Regions from separate parts of the Streptomyces sp. ID05-39B genome, predicted to be linked through region 1. Evidence: riboswitches for the same ligand, from Rfam matches in the RefSeq annotation. Region 1 holds a riboswitch; the other holds the start of a gene.
What was found. Region 1 has a riboswitch for cobalamin ahead of P1P75_RS08435 (ribonucleoside-diphosphate reductase subunit alpha). Riboswitches for the same ligand answer to the same signal wherever they lie in the genome.
Positions count from the first base shown of each region.

Region 2: linked by a shared signal. The riboswitch ahead of P1P75_RS29440 (prenyltransferase/squalene oxidase repeat-containing protein) and the one ahead of P1P75_RS08435 (ribonucleoside-diphosphate reductase subunit alpha) in region 1 are both predicted to bind cobalamin.

Region 1 covers NZ_JARGEF010000023.1:30,343-37,841, forward strand. The annotation lists gene P1P75_RS08415 (extracellular solute-binding protein) at 111-1,394, opposite strand; gene P1P75_RS08420 (GntR family transcriptional regulator) at 1,819-2,583, shown strand; gene P1P75_RS08425 (DUF3311 domain-containing protein) at 2,808-3,074, shown strand; gene mctP (monocarboxylate uptake permease MctP) at 3,071-4,699, shown strand; cobalamin riboswitch at 4,835-5,006, shown strand; gene P1P75_RS08435 (ribonucleoside-diphosphate reductase subunit alpha) at 5,130-7,484, shown strand; gene P1P75_RS08440 (ribonucleotide-diphosphate reductase subunit beta) at 7,484-7,499, shown strand, end outside.
Region 2 covers NZ_JARGEF010000176.1:282-7,780, reverse strand. The annotation lists gene P1P75_RS29470 (class I SAM-dependent methyltransferase) at 1-265, opposite strand, end outside; gene P1P75_RS29465 (glycosyltransferase family 4 protein) at 259-1,680, opposite strand; gene P1P75_RS29460 (TetR family transcriptional regulator) at 1,890-2,531, shown strand; gene P1P75_RS29455 (ferredoxin) at 2,546-2,794, opposite strand; gene P1P75_RS29450 (aldehyde dehydrogenase) at 2,799-4,256, opposite strand; gene P1P75_RS29445 (MBL fold metallo-hydrolase) at 4,389-5,444, shown strand; cobalamin riboswitch at 5,578-5,713, shown strand; gene P1P75_RS29440 (prenyltransferase/squalene oxidase repeat-containing protein) at 5,822-7,054, shown strand; gene P1P75_RS29435 (SCO2322 family protein) at 7,051-7,499, shown strand, end outside.

The sequences.
Region 1 (7,499 bases):
AGCGGTCCCTCAGGTCGTACGAAGGCGAAGCCCCGTGGAGTACGGAGGCGGGGCCCTCTCGGTCGTACGGACGGCGGGGCTCCGCCGCAGCGGAGCCCCGTCTCGCGTCACTACTTGGTGTTGATGACCTTGTCGATCTTGGCGTCCGCCTCCTTGGCGGCCTCCTCGACGGTCTTCTTGCCGGTGCCGATGGACTGGAGCATGGTCTGCAGGACCTGGGCCTTCTCGACCTGGCCCCAGCCGGGCGCCATCGGGACGAACCAGTTGGACTCGGCCGCGGTGGCCGGGACGACCGTCTTGGGGTCGTTCTTCAGGGTCGCGAGGTCGGTCTTGTTGTTGGGCAGGTTGCCCTTGGCCATCAGGCCCTTCTGGCCGGCCGGACCGGTGAACGCGTTGATCCACTCGGCGGCGAGTTCCTGTGCGTCCGACTTGACCGGGACGGCGAGGTCGGAGCCGCCCAGGAAGACCGGGAGGTTCTTGCCGGACGGGCCGGGCATCACGAAGTTCTCGAGGTTGCCCTTGAGCTTGCCGCTCTTGTCGTTCTCGGGGGCCTCGGCGGTCGCGCCCTCCCAGGCCGCGCCGAAGATCATGCCGGACTTGCCCTGGCCGTAGACGATGTAACGGTCGGACTCGTCCTTGGTCTTGTCGCCGTGCATGTACGTGTCGACGACGTTCTTGTATTCACCCAGGCCCTTGAGGGACTCCGGGGAGGAGAGGTTGCCCTTCCACTGGCCGCCCTCCTCCTTCGCGATGGAGCCGCCGGCGTCGTAGACGAAGGACATGGCCGCGTACCAGTCACGGGTGGGCTGGTACCAGGAGCTGAACTTGTCGCCCTCCTTCTTCTGGACCTTGTCCAGGGCGGCGGTCAGCTCCGCGTAGGTCTTGGGGGCCGCCTTGACTCCGGCGGAGGCGAAGAGGTCCTTGCGCCAGTTGCCGACGCGGCCACCCGCGTAGTACGGCACGCCGTAGGTCTTGTCCTCGTACGTCACCGAGGCCTTGAGGCCGTCCAGCCAGGCGGAGGAGTTGTCGAACTTGCCGGCGTCGAGGGGGGCGAAGGCGCCCTTGACCATGTAGCCGAGCATCTCGGTGTTGCCCATCTCGACCACGTCGGGCACCTTGTCGGTGGCGAGAACCGCGTCGAGCTTGGCGTTCTTGTCGGGCCAGCCGTAGTACTCGTGGTTGATCTTCACGCCGGGGTGCTTCTTCTGCACCGCCGCGTCGGCGGCCTTGACCAGCTCGGGCCAGTTGTTCTGGGCGTCGACGGTCAGCCAGACCGTCAGTTCCTTGGCGTCGGTGCCCTTGTCCGAGCCACCGCTGTCCTTGTCGTCCCCGCACGCCGCGATGGAGACCATCATGCCCGCGATACCGATCGCGGCTATCAGCTTGCGCTTCACGCCAACCCTCCTCAGGGATGCCACAAACCCCCCTGCCTCCCCGCCGCGGTCGAGCGTCAACGCGTACCGTCCGTGGGACCAGGACCTGGACCAATGGTGTAGACCAGTAAGCCGGAGCTTGGCTCAGACCAATTGGGCTGTCAAGGGTGTTCAACCTGGGTTGAGTCGTCCGTTACGGGACCGCGATATGCAGGGACTTTTCAATTCAAGGGCGGCGCATCGCCCCCTTTCGGGGGACTGGACCAATCGGCCCCGCGCGACCTGCTGGACTAGACCAACAGGGTCCCCAGGGGTATACAGAAGAGATCACGGAGCTCGCGAGGTCACCGCACTGGACACCCCGCCGGCAAACCCGTGCCACGATGTGAGCCGCGGCCGACGGGTTTGTCGGCCGCTTCGGCACCCGGAGCCGGGAAGGCAGGACATGAGCACCGACGTCAGCAGTGCGGAGAACGAGGGTGGGGCGACCGTCCGTACCGCGCGCGTGCCCAAGTACTACCGGCTGAAGAAGCATCTCCTCGACATGACGGAGACGCAGTCGCCCGGCACCCCGGTGCCGCCCGAGCGCACACTGGCGGCCGAATTCGACACCTCGCGCACCACCGTGCGCCAGGCGCTCCAGGAGCTGGTCGTCGAGGGCCGGCTGGAGCGCATCCAGGGCAAGGGCACCTTCGTGGCCAAGCCGAAGGTGTCCCAGTCGCTCCAACTCACCTCGTACACCGAGGACATGCGCGCCCAGGGTCTCGAACCCACCTCGCAGCTGCTGGACATCGGCTACATCACGGCCGACGACCGCCTCGCCGAGCTGCTCGACATCACCACGGGCGGCCGTGTGCTGCGCATCGAGCGGCTGCGCATGGCCAACGGCGAACCGATGGCCATCGAGACCACCCACCTCTCGGCCAAGCGATTCCCGGCCCTGCGCAGGTCTCTGGTGAAGTACACGTCCCTCTACACGGCGCTCGCCGAGGTCTACGGCGTCCACCTCGCCGAGGCCGAGGAGACCATCGAGACCTCCCTGGCCACCCCGCGCGAGGCGGGCCTGCTCGGCACGGACGTCGGTCTGCCGATGCTGATGCTGTCCCGCCACTCCGTGGACAGGGAGGGCCTGCCGGTGGAGTGGGTGCGCTCGGTGTACCGGGGGGACCGGTACAAGTTCGTGGCGCGACTCAAGCGGCCTGTGGACTAGCGGTCTGTGGGCCAGCGGCCGGTGGACCAGCGGCCGGTGGACTGGACGAGCGGTGGACTGGACGGGCGGTTCGGCGGGACGGCTGGGAGTCCGGGGTGATCCCCCGGGACAGCACAGCGTGGAGTATCGGGACCGATATGCGGACGAGGTCTTCCGCTTGGCTTTATCCGTCACCTACATTTCGTGCGCGTTGCACATGATCTGCTAGGGGACGGAGCCGCCCGATGTCAGAAGCCCCAGAAGTGAACAGAGGGCCGGTGGTCACGCCTTTGCGCGTCGCCATCGTCCTCTGTCTGTTCGCACCCTTCGTGGCGATGCTGTGGGTCGGCTCGTATGCGAAGACCGACCCCACGTTCATCGGCATCCCCTTCTTCTACTGGTACCAGATGCTGTGGGTGCTGCTCTCCACCCTGCTCACGGTGACCGCGTACAAGCTGTGGCAGTTCGACCAGCGCGGCCGCAGGAACCAGGGCGGAGGTGCGGCGAAGTGAACGACGGCGTGAACGGCGTGGCACTCGCCGTCTTCATCTTCTTCTTCCTGGCCGTCACCGTCATGGGTTTCCTGGCGGCCCGCTGGCGCAGGGCCGACGACGAGCACAGCCTCGACGAATGGGGCTTGGGCGGCCGGTCCTTCGGTACCTGGGTCACCTGGTTCCTGCTCGGCGGCGACCTGTACACGGCCTATACGTTCGTGGCGGTCCCGGCGGCGATCTACGCGGCCGGCGCGGCGGGCTTCTTCGCGGTGCCGTACACGATCCTCGTCTACCCGCTGATCTTCACGTTCCTGCCGCGCCTGTGGTCGGTCTCGCACAAGCACGGGTACGTGACGACCTCGGACTTCGTGCGCGGCCGGTTCGGCTCCAAGGGGCTGTCCCTGGCCGTGGCCGTCACGGGCATCCTGGCCACCATGCCGTACATCGCGCTCCAACTGGTCGGCATCCAGGCCGTACTGGACGTGATGGGCGTCGGCGGCGGCGAGGACACCAACTGGTTCGTCAAGGACCTGCCGCTGCTGATCGCCTTCGGCGTGCTCGCGGCGTACACCTACTCCTCGGGCCTGCGGGCTCCCGCGCTGATCGCGTTCGTGAAGGACACGCTGATCTACATCGTCATCGCGGTGGCGATCATCTACATCCCGATCAAGCTGGGCGGGTTCGACGACATCTTCGCCAAGGCGAGCGACGCCTTCGCGCAGCCCAACCCGGCGACGGGCGCGCCGCGCGGTGCGCTGGTGCCGGGCGACGCGGGCCAGTGGACGTACGCGACGCTGGCGTTGGGCTCCGCGCTGGCGCTGTTCATGTACCCGCACTCGATCACCGCGACGCTGTCCTCGCGCAGCCGTGAGGTGATCCGCCGCAACACCACCATCCTGCCGCTGTACTCGCTCATGCTGGGTCTGCTCGCCCTGCTGGGCTTCATGGCGATCGCGGCCGGGGTGAAGGTCAAGAACGGGCAGCTGGCGATCCCGCAGTTGTTCGAGGACATGTTCCCGGACTGGTTCGCGGGCGTGGCGTTCGCGGCGATCGGCATCGGCGCGCTGGTGCCGGCGGCGATCATGTCCATCGCGGCGGCGAACCTCTTCACCCGCAACATCTACAAGGACTTCATCAAGCCGGACGCCACACCCAGGGAGGAGACCCGTGTCTCCAAGCTGGTCTCGCTCCTGGTGAAGGTGGGCGCGCTGGTCTTCGTCCTCACCATGGACAAGACGGTCGCCATCAACTTCCAGCTCCTGGGCGGCATCTGGATCCTGCAGACCTTCCCGGCCCTGGTCGGCGGCCTGTTCACCCGATGGTTCCACCGCTGGGCGCTGCTGGCCGGCTGGGCGGTCGGCATGGTCTACGGCACGGTCGCGGCGTACGGCGTCGCCTCCCCCTCCCAGAAGCACTTCGGCGGTTCGTCGAAGGAGATCCCCGGAATCGGTGAGATCGGCTACATCGGCCTCACGGCGTTCGTGCTGAACGTGGTGGTGACGGTGGTGCTCACCTTCGTCTTGAAGGCGCTGAAGGCCCCGGAGGGCGTCGACGAGACGTCCCCTTCGGACTACACGGCGGACGCCGGGGACCCGGGCGTCAAGGCGGAGCTGCCCCCGGCCACGGCGGGGGCAGGGCACTAGCGGGAGGGAGCACCCCTCGTACGCATCCCGCAGCGGGCCGCCGAAGGCAAGTCGCCTCGGCGGCCCGTTGTCGTACGGTGCGCTCCCGCCGAAGCGCACCTATGAGTTGACGCTGCGAAGCCAGCCCGACACAACATCTGGGGGTCGCACGGCGGCCCGGCACAAGATGTATGCTCATGCTCGCTGTCGCCGCAGGGGAATCCGGTGCGAATCCGGAACTGTCCCGCAACGGTGTACTTGCGTGCGTACCTCTGCATTTGCGCACGCATGGTCAGTCCGAGCACCTGCCGGCAGCGCACCCGGTCCGTCCGGCTCGGGTGCCCTGACGTCCGGGCCTCGCGGAATGGGCCGGTGGACGCGACGCGCCCCCGCGCTCGTGTGCTGCCCCCTGCCCTGCGCAAGGCCCTCGCCGAGCGAGGGAGAGCCCCACGTGACCATCGCGCCAGCCGAACCGGTTTCAGCAGCCCTGGAGACCGACGGTCCCGGAGCCTCATTGCTGCGGACGCTGACCGAGCTGACCGCCGACCTTCCCGACGCCGACCCCGGCCGGGTCGCCGCCGCCGCACTGCGGGGCCGGTCCGCGCGGGCGGACGAGCCGGAGCTGCGCGAGCTGGCCACGGAGGCGGCCGCCGGTCTGATCTCCGAGGATCCCGCCTACTCCCGGCTGGCCGCCCGGCTGCTGACGATCGGCATCCGCGCCGAGGCCGCCTCGCAGGGCGTCACCTCCTTCACCGAGTCCGTGGCCGTCGGCCACCGCGAGGGCCTGATCGCCGACCGCACCGCCGAGTTCGTCCGGCTGCACGCGGCCCGGCTCGACGCGCTGGTGGACACGGGCGCCGACGACCGCTTCGGCTACTTCGGCCTGCGCACCCTGTACGGCCGCTACCTGCTGCGCCACCCGATCACCCGCAAGGTGGTCGAGACGCCCCAGTACTTCCTGCTGCGGGTGGCGAGCGGCCTGGCCGAGGACGACACGGCGAGGTCCGTCGACGAGGTCTCCGCGCTCTACACGCTGATGAGCCGCCTGGACTATCTGCCGTCCTCCCCCACCCTGTTCAACTCCGGCACCCGGCACCCCCAGATGTCGTCCTGCTACCTCCTCGACTCCCCGCTGGACGAGCTGGACTCCATCTACGACCGCTACCACCAGGTCGCCCGCCTCTCCAAGCACGCCGGCGGCATCGGTCTGTCGTACAGCCGCGTCCGTTCCCGCGGGTCGCTCATCCGCGGCACCAACGGGCACTCCAACGGCATCGTGCCGTTCCTGAAGACCCTGGACGCCTCGGTCGCCGCCGTGAACCAGGGCGGCCGGCGCAAGGGCGCCGCCGCGGTCTACCTGGAGACCTGGCACTCCGACATCGAGGAGTTCCTGGAGCTGCGCGACAACACCGGTGAGGACGCCCGCCGTACGCACAACCTCAACCTCGCGCACTGGATCCCCGACGAGTTCATGCGCCGGGTCGACGCCGACGGTCAGTGGTCCCTGTTCTCCCCGGCCGACGTGCCCGAGCTGGTCGACCTGTGGGGCGCGGAGTTCGACGCGGCCTACCGCGCGGCGGAGGCCCGGGGGCTGTCGCGGAAGACCATCCCTGCACGTGACCTGTACGGCCGCATGATGCGCACCCTCGCGCAGACCGGCAACGGCTGGATGACGTTCAAGGACGCCGCCAACCGCACCGCCAACCAGACCGCCGAGCCGGGTCATGTCGTCCACTCCTCGAACCTGTGCACGGAGATCCTGGAGGTCACCGACGACGGGGAGACGGCGGTCTGCAACCTGGGCTCGGTGAACCTGGGCGCGTTCGTGGTCGGCCACGACCTCGACTGGGAGCGGCTGGACGAGACCGTCCGCACCGCCGTCACCTTCCTGGACCGCGTCGTCGACATCAACTTCTATCCGACCGAGCAGGCGGGCCGCTCCAACTCCCGCTGGCGTCCGGTCGGTCTGGGCGCGATGGGCCTCCAGGACGTCTTCTTCAAGCTGCGGCTGCCCTTCGACTCGCCCGAGGCCAGGGCCCTCTCCACCCGGATCGCCGAGCGCATCATGCTCGCCGCGTACGAGGCCTCCGCCGACCTCGCCGAGCGCAACGGCCCGCTGCCCGCCTGGGAGAAGACCCGCACCGCGCGGGGAGTGCTGCACCCCGACCACTACGGCGTCGAGTTCAGCTGGCCGGAGCGCTGGGCGGCGCTGCGGGAGCGGATCGCGGTGACCGGCATGCGCAACTCGCTGCTCCTGGCCATCGCTCCGACCGCCACCATCGCCTCGATCGCCGGTGTGTACGAGTGCATCGAGCCGCAGGTCTCCAACCTGTTCAAGCGCGAGACGCTGTCCGGCGAGTTCCTCCAGGTCAACTCCTACCTGGTGCGGGAGCTCAAGGAGCTGGGTGTCTGGGACGCCCGCACCCGCGAGGCGCTGCGCGAGGCGAGCGGCTCGGTCCAGGGGTTCACCTGGATCCCCGAGGACGTGCGGGCCTTGTACCGCACGGCGTGGGAGATCCCGCAGCGCGGTCTGATCGACATGGCCGCCGCGCGCACCCCGTACCTGGACCAGGCGCAGTCCCTGAACCTGTTCCTCGAGACGCCGACCATCGGCAAGCTCTCCTCGATGTACGCGTACGCCTGGAAGTCGGGGCTGAAGACGACGTACTACCTGCGCTCGCGCCCGGCGACCCGCATCGCCCGCGCCGCCCAGGCGCAGGCCCCCATCCCCGTGCAGCAGCCGGCCCCCGAAGAGGCCGTCGCCTGCTCCCTTGAGAACCCCGAGTCCTGCGAGGCCTGCCAGTAATGCGAGACAACCAGA
Region 2 (7,499 bases), on a different contig from region 1:
CGTCGAAGGACTCGTCGGGAAAGGGCAGCGCGAGGGCGTCGCCCTCCATCGCGGTGGCGGTCGCGCCCTCGGGGGCCTCGCCGGCCTCCTTCATGGCGGCGAACCACTTGGCGACCTCGCGGATCTCCTCGGCGTTCTGGTCCAGCGCCACGACCTGGGCGCCGCGCCGGTAGCACTCGAAGGCGTGGCGTCCCGCCCCGCAGCCGAGGTCCAGGACACGGTCGCCCGGGGCGAGCGGGAACCGGGAGAAGTCGACGGTCAGCACGTGGCCCTGCTTTCGCGATCGGATTCGACGTCAACGTCTGGGACAGCATCTGGGGAGGAGGCCGGGGCGGGAAGAGCCGGCAGCGCTCCGAAGGGGCGGGGGCCGCGTCGGTCTCCGCCCCGCTCGACGGCCTCGCGGTACCGCTCGACGGTGCCCTCGGCGGCGCGCGCCCAGGTGAACCGCTCCAGCACCCGCTCGCGTCCGGCCGCGCCCATCCGGGCCCGCAGTGCGGGGTCGGCGAGCAGCCGGCTCAGCGCGGTGGCCAGCGCTCCCGCGTCGCCCGGCGGTACGGCCAGGCAGGTCTCGCCGTCGCGTCCGGCGACCTCGGGGGTGGCGCCGCCGGTGGTGGCGACGAGTGGGGTGCCGGTCGCCATGGCCTCGGCGGCCGGCAGCGAGAAGCCTTCGTAGAGGGAGGGCACGCAGGCGACCTCCGCCGAGCGGACCAGGTCGACGAGTTCGGCGTCGGAGATGCCCTTGACGAACTCGATGGCGCCTTCGAGGCCGTAGCGTTCGACGGCGGCGGCGACGGGGCCCTCCTGCGGGCGCTTGCCGACGACGACGAGATGGGCGTTCGGCTGTTCGGTACGGACCTTGGCCAGCGCCTCGACGAGGAAGACCAGGCCCTTGAGGGGCACGTCCGCGCTGGACGTCGTGACGATGCGGCCCGGCACGACGGACACGGACGAGTCGGGCGCGAACAGGTCGGTGTCGGCGCCGATGTGGACGACGTGGATGCGCTCGTCACGGACCCCGAGGTGCTCGACGATCTCCTGGCGGGAGGTGCCGGAGACGGTGAGCACGGACGGCAGCCGGCGGGCGACGCGCTTCTGCATACGGGTGAAGGCGTACCAGCGGCGCACCGAGGCACGCCGCTTGCGTCCCTCGGCGGCGTCCAGCTCCAACTGCCGGTCGACGGTGATGGGGTGGTGGATGGTGGTGACCAGCGGGGCGCCGACATCACCCAGCAGGCCGTAGCCGAGGGTCTGGTTGTCGTGCACGACGTCGAACTCGCCACGGCGGGCGCGCAGATGGCGGCGGGCCCGCAGCGAGAAGGTCAGCGGCTCGGGAAAGCCGCCGGTCCACATCGTCGCCACTTCGAGGGCGTCGATCCAGTCGCGGTACTCGCCGCGTCCCGGGGTGCGGAAGGGGTCCGGCTGACGGTAGAGGTCGAGACTGGGCAGCTCGGTGAGGGACAGCCGGCCGTCGTGGCCCCCGTCGAGGACCGGGTACGGCTGGGAGCCGATGACCTCGACGCGGTGGCCGAGGCGGGCGAGTTCACGCGAGAGGTGGCGGACGTAGACGCCCTGGCCGCCGCAGAACGGGTTTCCCTTGTAGGTGAGGAGCGCGATGTCGAGCGGTCGCCCGCCGTCCGCGGCGAGGTCCTGGGACCCCGCCTGACTGGCCTCAGCGGTCACTCCGGGCCCCCTTCTGCCTGCACTGTCCCGCGAGACTACGACGGGACGCTAATCTAGAACAAGTTTCAGACTTGATCGTCCGGGAGGCTCTGAATCTACCGGCAGGTAAGGACGCTGTGAGCCGTGGATCAGGTGATTCACGCCACGACCCGGCGCCCTGTTCCGCTGAGTGATCACAAGGCCTCACCGACCGTCACGGAACGGGACCCATGCCCGCGCACGCCAAGGGGGACAAGGTGGATACCAGCATCCAGCGCCCCTCCGCCGCTCCCCTCACCGAGCGGCAGGAGGCCCGTCGCCGCCGCATCCTGCACGCGAGCGCCCGGCTGGCGAGCCGGGGCGGGTTCGACGCGGTGCAGATGCGGGAGGTCGCCGAGTCCTCGCAGGTGGCCCTCGGCACGCTCTACCGCTACTTCCCGTCCAAGGTGCATCTGCTGGTCGCCACGATGCAGGACCAGTTGGAGCGGATGCACGGCACGCTGAGGAAGAAGCCCCCGGCGGGCGACACCCCGGCCGAGCGGGTCGCGGAGACCCTGATGCGCGCCTTCCGGGCCCTCCAGCGCGAGCCGCACCTGGCCGACGCGATGGTCCGCGCCCTCACCTTCGCCGACCGCAGCGTCTCCCCCGAGGTCGACCAGGTGTCCCGCCAGACCACCGCGATCATCCTGGACGCGATGGGCCTGGCGGATCCCACTGCGGAACAGCTCTCCGCGGTCCGCGTCATCGAACACACCTGGCACTCGGCCCTCATCACCTGGCTCTCGGGCCGGGCCTCCATCGCCCAGGTCCGCATCGACATCGAAACGGTCTGCCGGCTGATCGACGTGACGCAGCCGCCCCCGCCCCGGTAGGGCGGCCGCCGGCTCTACTCCTCCGGCGGGAACACCGCCTCCCCGTTCTCCGCCAGGGTGATCACGATCGCCTCGACCGGGCAGCTCTCCGCGGCCGCCAGGACGCGTTCGTCGGCGCCCGTGTCGGGGGCGCTCGGGTGGGACTGGCGGGCGCGGTCGAGGTGGAAGCGGTCGGGGGCGTGGTGCAGGCACTGGGCGGAGCCGATGCACAGGGAGCGGTCGACCTCGACGTGCCAGCGGTCTCCCGTCCCGGGTACGCCCATCCGCTCAGCCCTCCCAGCCGGCCGGCAGGTGGATCATCTTGTGCTCCAGGTACTCGCCGTACCCTTCGGGGCCGAACTCCCGGCCCAGGCCGCTGTTCTTGTAACCGCCGAACGGGCCGAGCATGTCGAGGCTGAAGGTGTTCACGGAGTACGTCCCGGTGCGGACCTGGCGGGCCACCTCGATGCCGTGCCCGACGTCCGCGGTCCACACACTGCCGCTCAGGCCGTAGTCGGAGTCGTTGGCGATCTTCACGGCCTCGGCCTCGTCGCCGTAGGGCAGGAGGCAGATCACCGGGCCGAAGATCTCCTCGCGGGCGATCCGCATGGAGTTGTCGACGTCTCCGAAGAGGGTCGGCTCGACATACCAGCCGCGGTCCAGGCCGGGCGGCCGGCCGCCGCCCGTGAGGATCTTCGCGCCCTCCTCCTGGCCGATGCGGATGTAGTCGAGATTGCGCTGCTGCTGACGCCTGGCGACCAGCGGGCCGACCTGGGTCGCGGGGTCCAGCGGGTCGCCGACGACCAGTGCGCCGGCCGCCGCCGTGAAGGCGTCCGCGAACTCGTCGTAGCGGGAGCGCGGCAGCAGGATGCGCGTCTGGGCGACGCAGGCCTGGCCGTTGTTCATCCAGGCCGCCGAGACGACCTGGGGGACGGTCGTCTCGATGTCCGCGTCCGGCAGGACGAGCGCCGCCGACTTGCCGCCCAACTCCAGGGTGACGCGGGTGAGATGGCGGGCGGCGACCTCCATCACGCGCTTGCCGGCCGCCACCGATCCGGTGAAGGAGACCTTGTCGACGCCGGGATGCCCGACCAGGTACTCGCTCACCTCCCGGTCCGCGGGAAGGATCGACAGGACCCCTTCGGGCAGTCCCGCCTCCCGGGTGATCTCCGCCAACAGGTAGGCGTCCAGAGGTGATTCGGGCGACGGCTTGAGCACCACCGTGCAGCCGGTGAGCAGCGCGGGCGCGAGCTTGGCGGCGGCCACGAACTGCGGGACGTTCCAGGGGGCGACCGCGGCCACGACCCCGACCGGTTCGCGCCGCACCAGGATCTTCCCGAGGACGCCGTCGCGCCGCTCCTCGACGGGGAAGCCGCGCGCGACGGTGATCGCCGCGTCCCACACCATCATCGCGCCGAGCGCCTGCGCGAGGACGCTCCAGGAATACGGGGAGCCGTTCTCGGAGGAGATCACCCGGGCGATCTCCTCGTACCGGGCGGCGATCCCGTCCTTGATGCGGGTGACGACCGCGATCCGCTCCGCCAGCGGCAGCCGGGGCCACGGCCCCTCGTCGAAGGCCCGCCGCGCCGCCGCGACCGCCCGGTCCACGTCGGCGGGCGAGGCGTGCGGTACGCGCCCGATGACCTCCTCGGTGTGCGGCGAGACGACCTCGATGACGTCCTTGCCGAGGGGGTCGGTCAACTCCCCGCCGATGAACAGCTGTCCGTGTTCCACTAGCTCGGCCATGGCGACTGCCTCCCGAGGGCGCCGGCGTCTCTGAGTCTCCGCCGACGTGTCTGAGACGAAGTTTCTGACGGTGTTTCAGAAACTGATACCAGTTCTCGTTATAGTGGGCAATGGCCGTGGGACGGAGGGCGCATGACGAGCAGCCTGGACGAGGGCCCCGTGCCCCCGACGACGTACGACCACGGCGGAGGCGTGTGCTCGCTGCGCGTGCCCATCCCGGACAACCCCCTCGGGCACACCCTGGTGTACGTCGTCGACACCGACCGCGGGCCGGTCCTCGTCGACACCGGCTGGGACGACCCCGCCTCCTGGGACGCCCTGACCGCCGGGCTCACCGCCTGCGGCACCTCCGTCACCGAGCTGTACGGCATCGTCGTCACCCACCACCACCCCGACCACCACGGCCTGTCGGGCGCGGTGCGCGAGGCCAGCGGCGCGTGGATCGCGATGCACGCGGCGGACGGCGCGATCGTCCGGCGGACCCGCGCGACCCGGCCCGCCCGCTGGTACACGTACATGACGGACAAGCTGGTGGCCGCCGGTGCGCCCGAGGAGCACGTGGCCCCGCTGCGCACCGCCCGGCGCCGCGCGTTCCCGGGCCTCTCCCCCGCCCTTCCCGACCGCGAGATCGAGCCGGGGGAACTCCTCGACCTGCCCGGCCGCCGCCTGCGCGCGATCTGGACGCCGGGCCACACCCCCGGCCATGTCTGCCTCCACCTGGAGGAGGACCACCCGGACCGACTGCCGGGCCACGGACGGCTGTTCTCCGGCGACCATCTGCTGCCGGAGATCACCCCGCACATCGGCCTGTACGAGGACCCCGACGACGCCACGGTCACCGACCCCCTCGGCGACTACCTGGCCTCCCTCGAACGCGTCGGCCGCCTCGCCGTCGCCGAGATCCTCCCCGCCCACCAGTACGCCTTCACCGACGCCTCGTCCCGGGTACGGGACCTGCTCGCCCACCACGAGGACCGCCTCGCCGGCCTGAGGGAGTTGCTGGCCGAGCCGCTCACCCCCTGGCAGCTCGCCGAGCGCATGGAGTGGAACCGCCCCTGGGAGCAGATCCCGTACGGCTCCCGGAACATCGCCGTCTCGGAGGCCGAGGCCCACCTGCGGCGCCTGGTGAAACTGGGGCACGCGGAGGCGGTGACGGGGAGCGAGCCGGTCACGTACGTGGCCGTGTAGGCACGGCGGCAGACGCGGCGCGCACTTCACCGGACGTATCGGCACCGTCCGCCCGGGTCGAGCGGCGCGCTCCCCGTCGTTCCCACGGGCCGCACGTACCCCCGCTCACGGGCTGCCCTCAGGGCCATTCCTACGGCCGAGTACAGTGGCCCGGTCGTCATCACACCCGTACGGGGGAAAGCCGGTGCAATTCCGGCGCTGACCCGCAACCGTGAGCAGTGGACACCACCATTGCCAGCCGGACTGCCCCGGACGGACGTGACCGGCTCACGTGCGTCGGCGCCGCCGCCGTACGGCACCGTCGAGGTATGCGGAGCCGAGCCGCCGGGATGTCCCGTGCTGCCCGGCTCCCTGACAGGGAGAGGCACCCGCCGATCATGAACGTCCGTCGCAGCGCCGCGGTCCTGGCCGCCACCGCAGTGATCGGCGCCGCCACGCCCGCCGTGGCCGCGTCCCCGTCGCCGACTCCGTCCGTGGCGATCCCGTCCGGCCTGTACGGCAGCGCCGACCCGACGTACGACGGCGTCTGGCGCCAGTCGCTCGCGCTGCTCGCCCAGGACACGGCCGGGGTGAAGCCGGCGGGGAAGGCCGTGGACTGGCTGACCGGCCAGCAGTGCGCGAACGGCTCCTTCGCCGCGTTCCGCGCCGACCCGGCCAAGGCCTGCGACGCCAAGCTGATGGTCGACAGCAACAGCACGGCCGCCGCCGTCCAGGCCCTCGCGGCCCTCGGCGGGCACGAGGCCGCGGTGGACAAGGCCGTCGGCTGGCTGAAGTCCGTACAGAACGCGGACGGTGGCTGGGGGTACGCCCCCGGCGGTGCCAGCGACACCAACTCGACGTCCGTCGTCGTGGGCGCGCTGGCGGCGGCCGGGGCGAAGCCGGCGGAGGTCGTGAAGGGCGGGAGGTCGCCGTACGACGCCCTGGTCGGGCTGGCGCTGCCCTGTGCCGCGGGCGGCGCCTTCGCCTACCAGCCCGACAAGCAGGGCAAGCTGTCGGCGAACGCGGACGCCACGGCGGCGGGCGTCCTCGGGGCGCTCGGCAAGGGCCTCGCGGCCGGAGCCGCGAGGAAGGCGGACGCCGCCGCCTGCGCCGACGCCGGCTATCCGGGCTCGCCGCAGGCCGCCGCGAACGGCGCCGCCTACCTGGCGAAGTCCGTCGCCAAGGACGGGTACCTGACCTCCGTGCTGCCCGGCGCCGAGAACCAGCCGGACTACGGCAACACCGCCGACGCCGTGGTCGCGCTCGCCGCACAGGGCGGCGCCGAGCAGGCCCGGAAGCCCCTCGCCTGGCTCCAGCGGAACGCCGCAGCCTGGGCGAAGCAGAGCGGCCCCGCCGCCTACGCCCAGCTGGTCTTCGCCGCCCACGCGACGGGTACGGACCCGCGCGCGTTCGGCGGCACGGACCTGGTCGCCGCCCTCAACTCGACGGGCCCGACGCCGCAGCAGACCGGCAAGGCGACCGGTGGCCTCCAGCGTGACGACTCCGACGAGAAGGACGGCACCGAGGACTCCGACGACGGCTTCGGCGTCTGGTGGACCGTCGGCGTCTTCCTCGTCGCGGGTATCGGGATCGGCTTCCTGATCAGCGGCCGCAGGAAGCGGCAGCAGTGATAGGCCGCCTCGCCGCCCTGCTCGTCGCCGCGGTGTTCCTGGCTCTGGCGGCCGGCACCGGCCCGGCCCAGGCCGCCGGATACCGCTACTGGTCGTTCTGGGACCGCGACGGCGACCGCTGGGTCTACGCCACCGAGGGCCCCTCCACGGCCCGCCCCGCCGACGGCGCCGTCCAGGGCTTCCGGTTCGCGGTCAGCCAGGACTCGCAGGACACGTCACGGCCACGCGGCGCGGCCTCGTTCGAGGCGATCTGCGCGCGGACCCCGGCGCGGGACGGCATGAAGCGGGTCGCCCTGGTCGTCGACTTCGGCACCCCGGCGGACGCGCCCTCCGGCGAGACCCCGCCGCCCGCGCGCACGGCCTGCGTCCGCGTCCGCCACGACGCGAGCACGGCGGAGGCCCTCGCCGCCACCGCCAAGCCGCTGCGTTACGACCCGAACGCGCT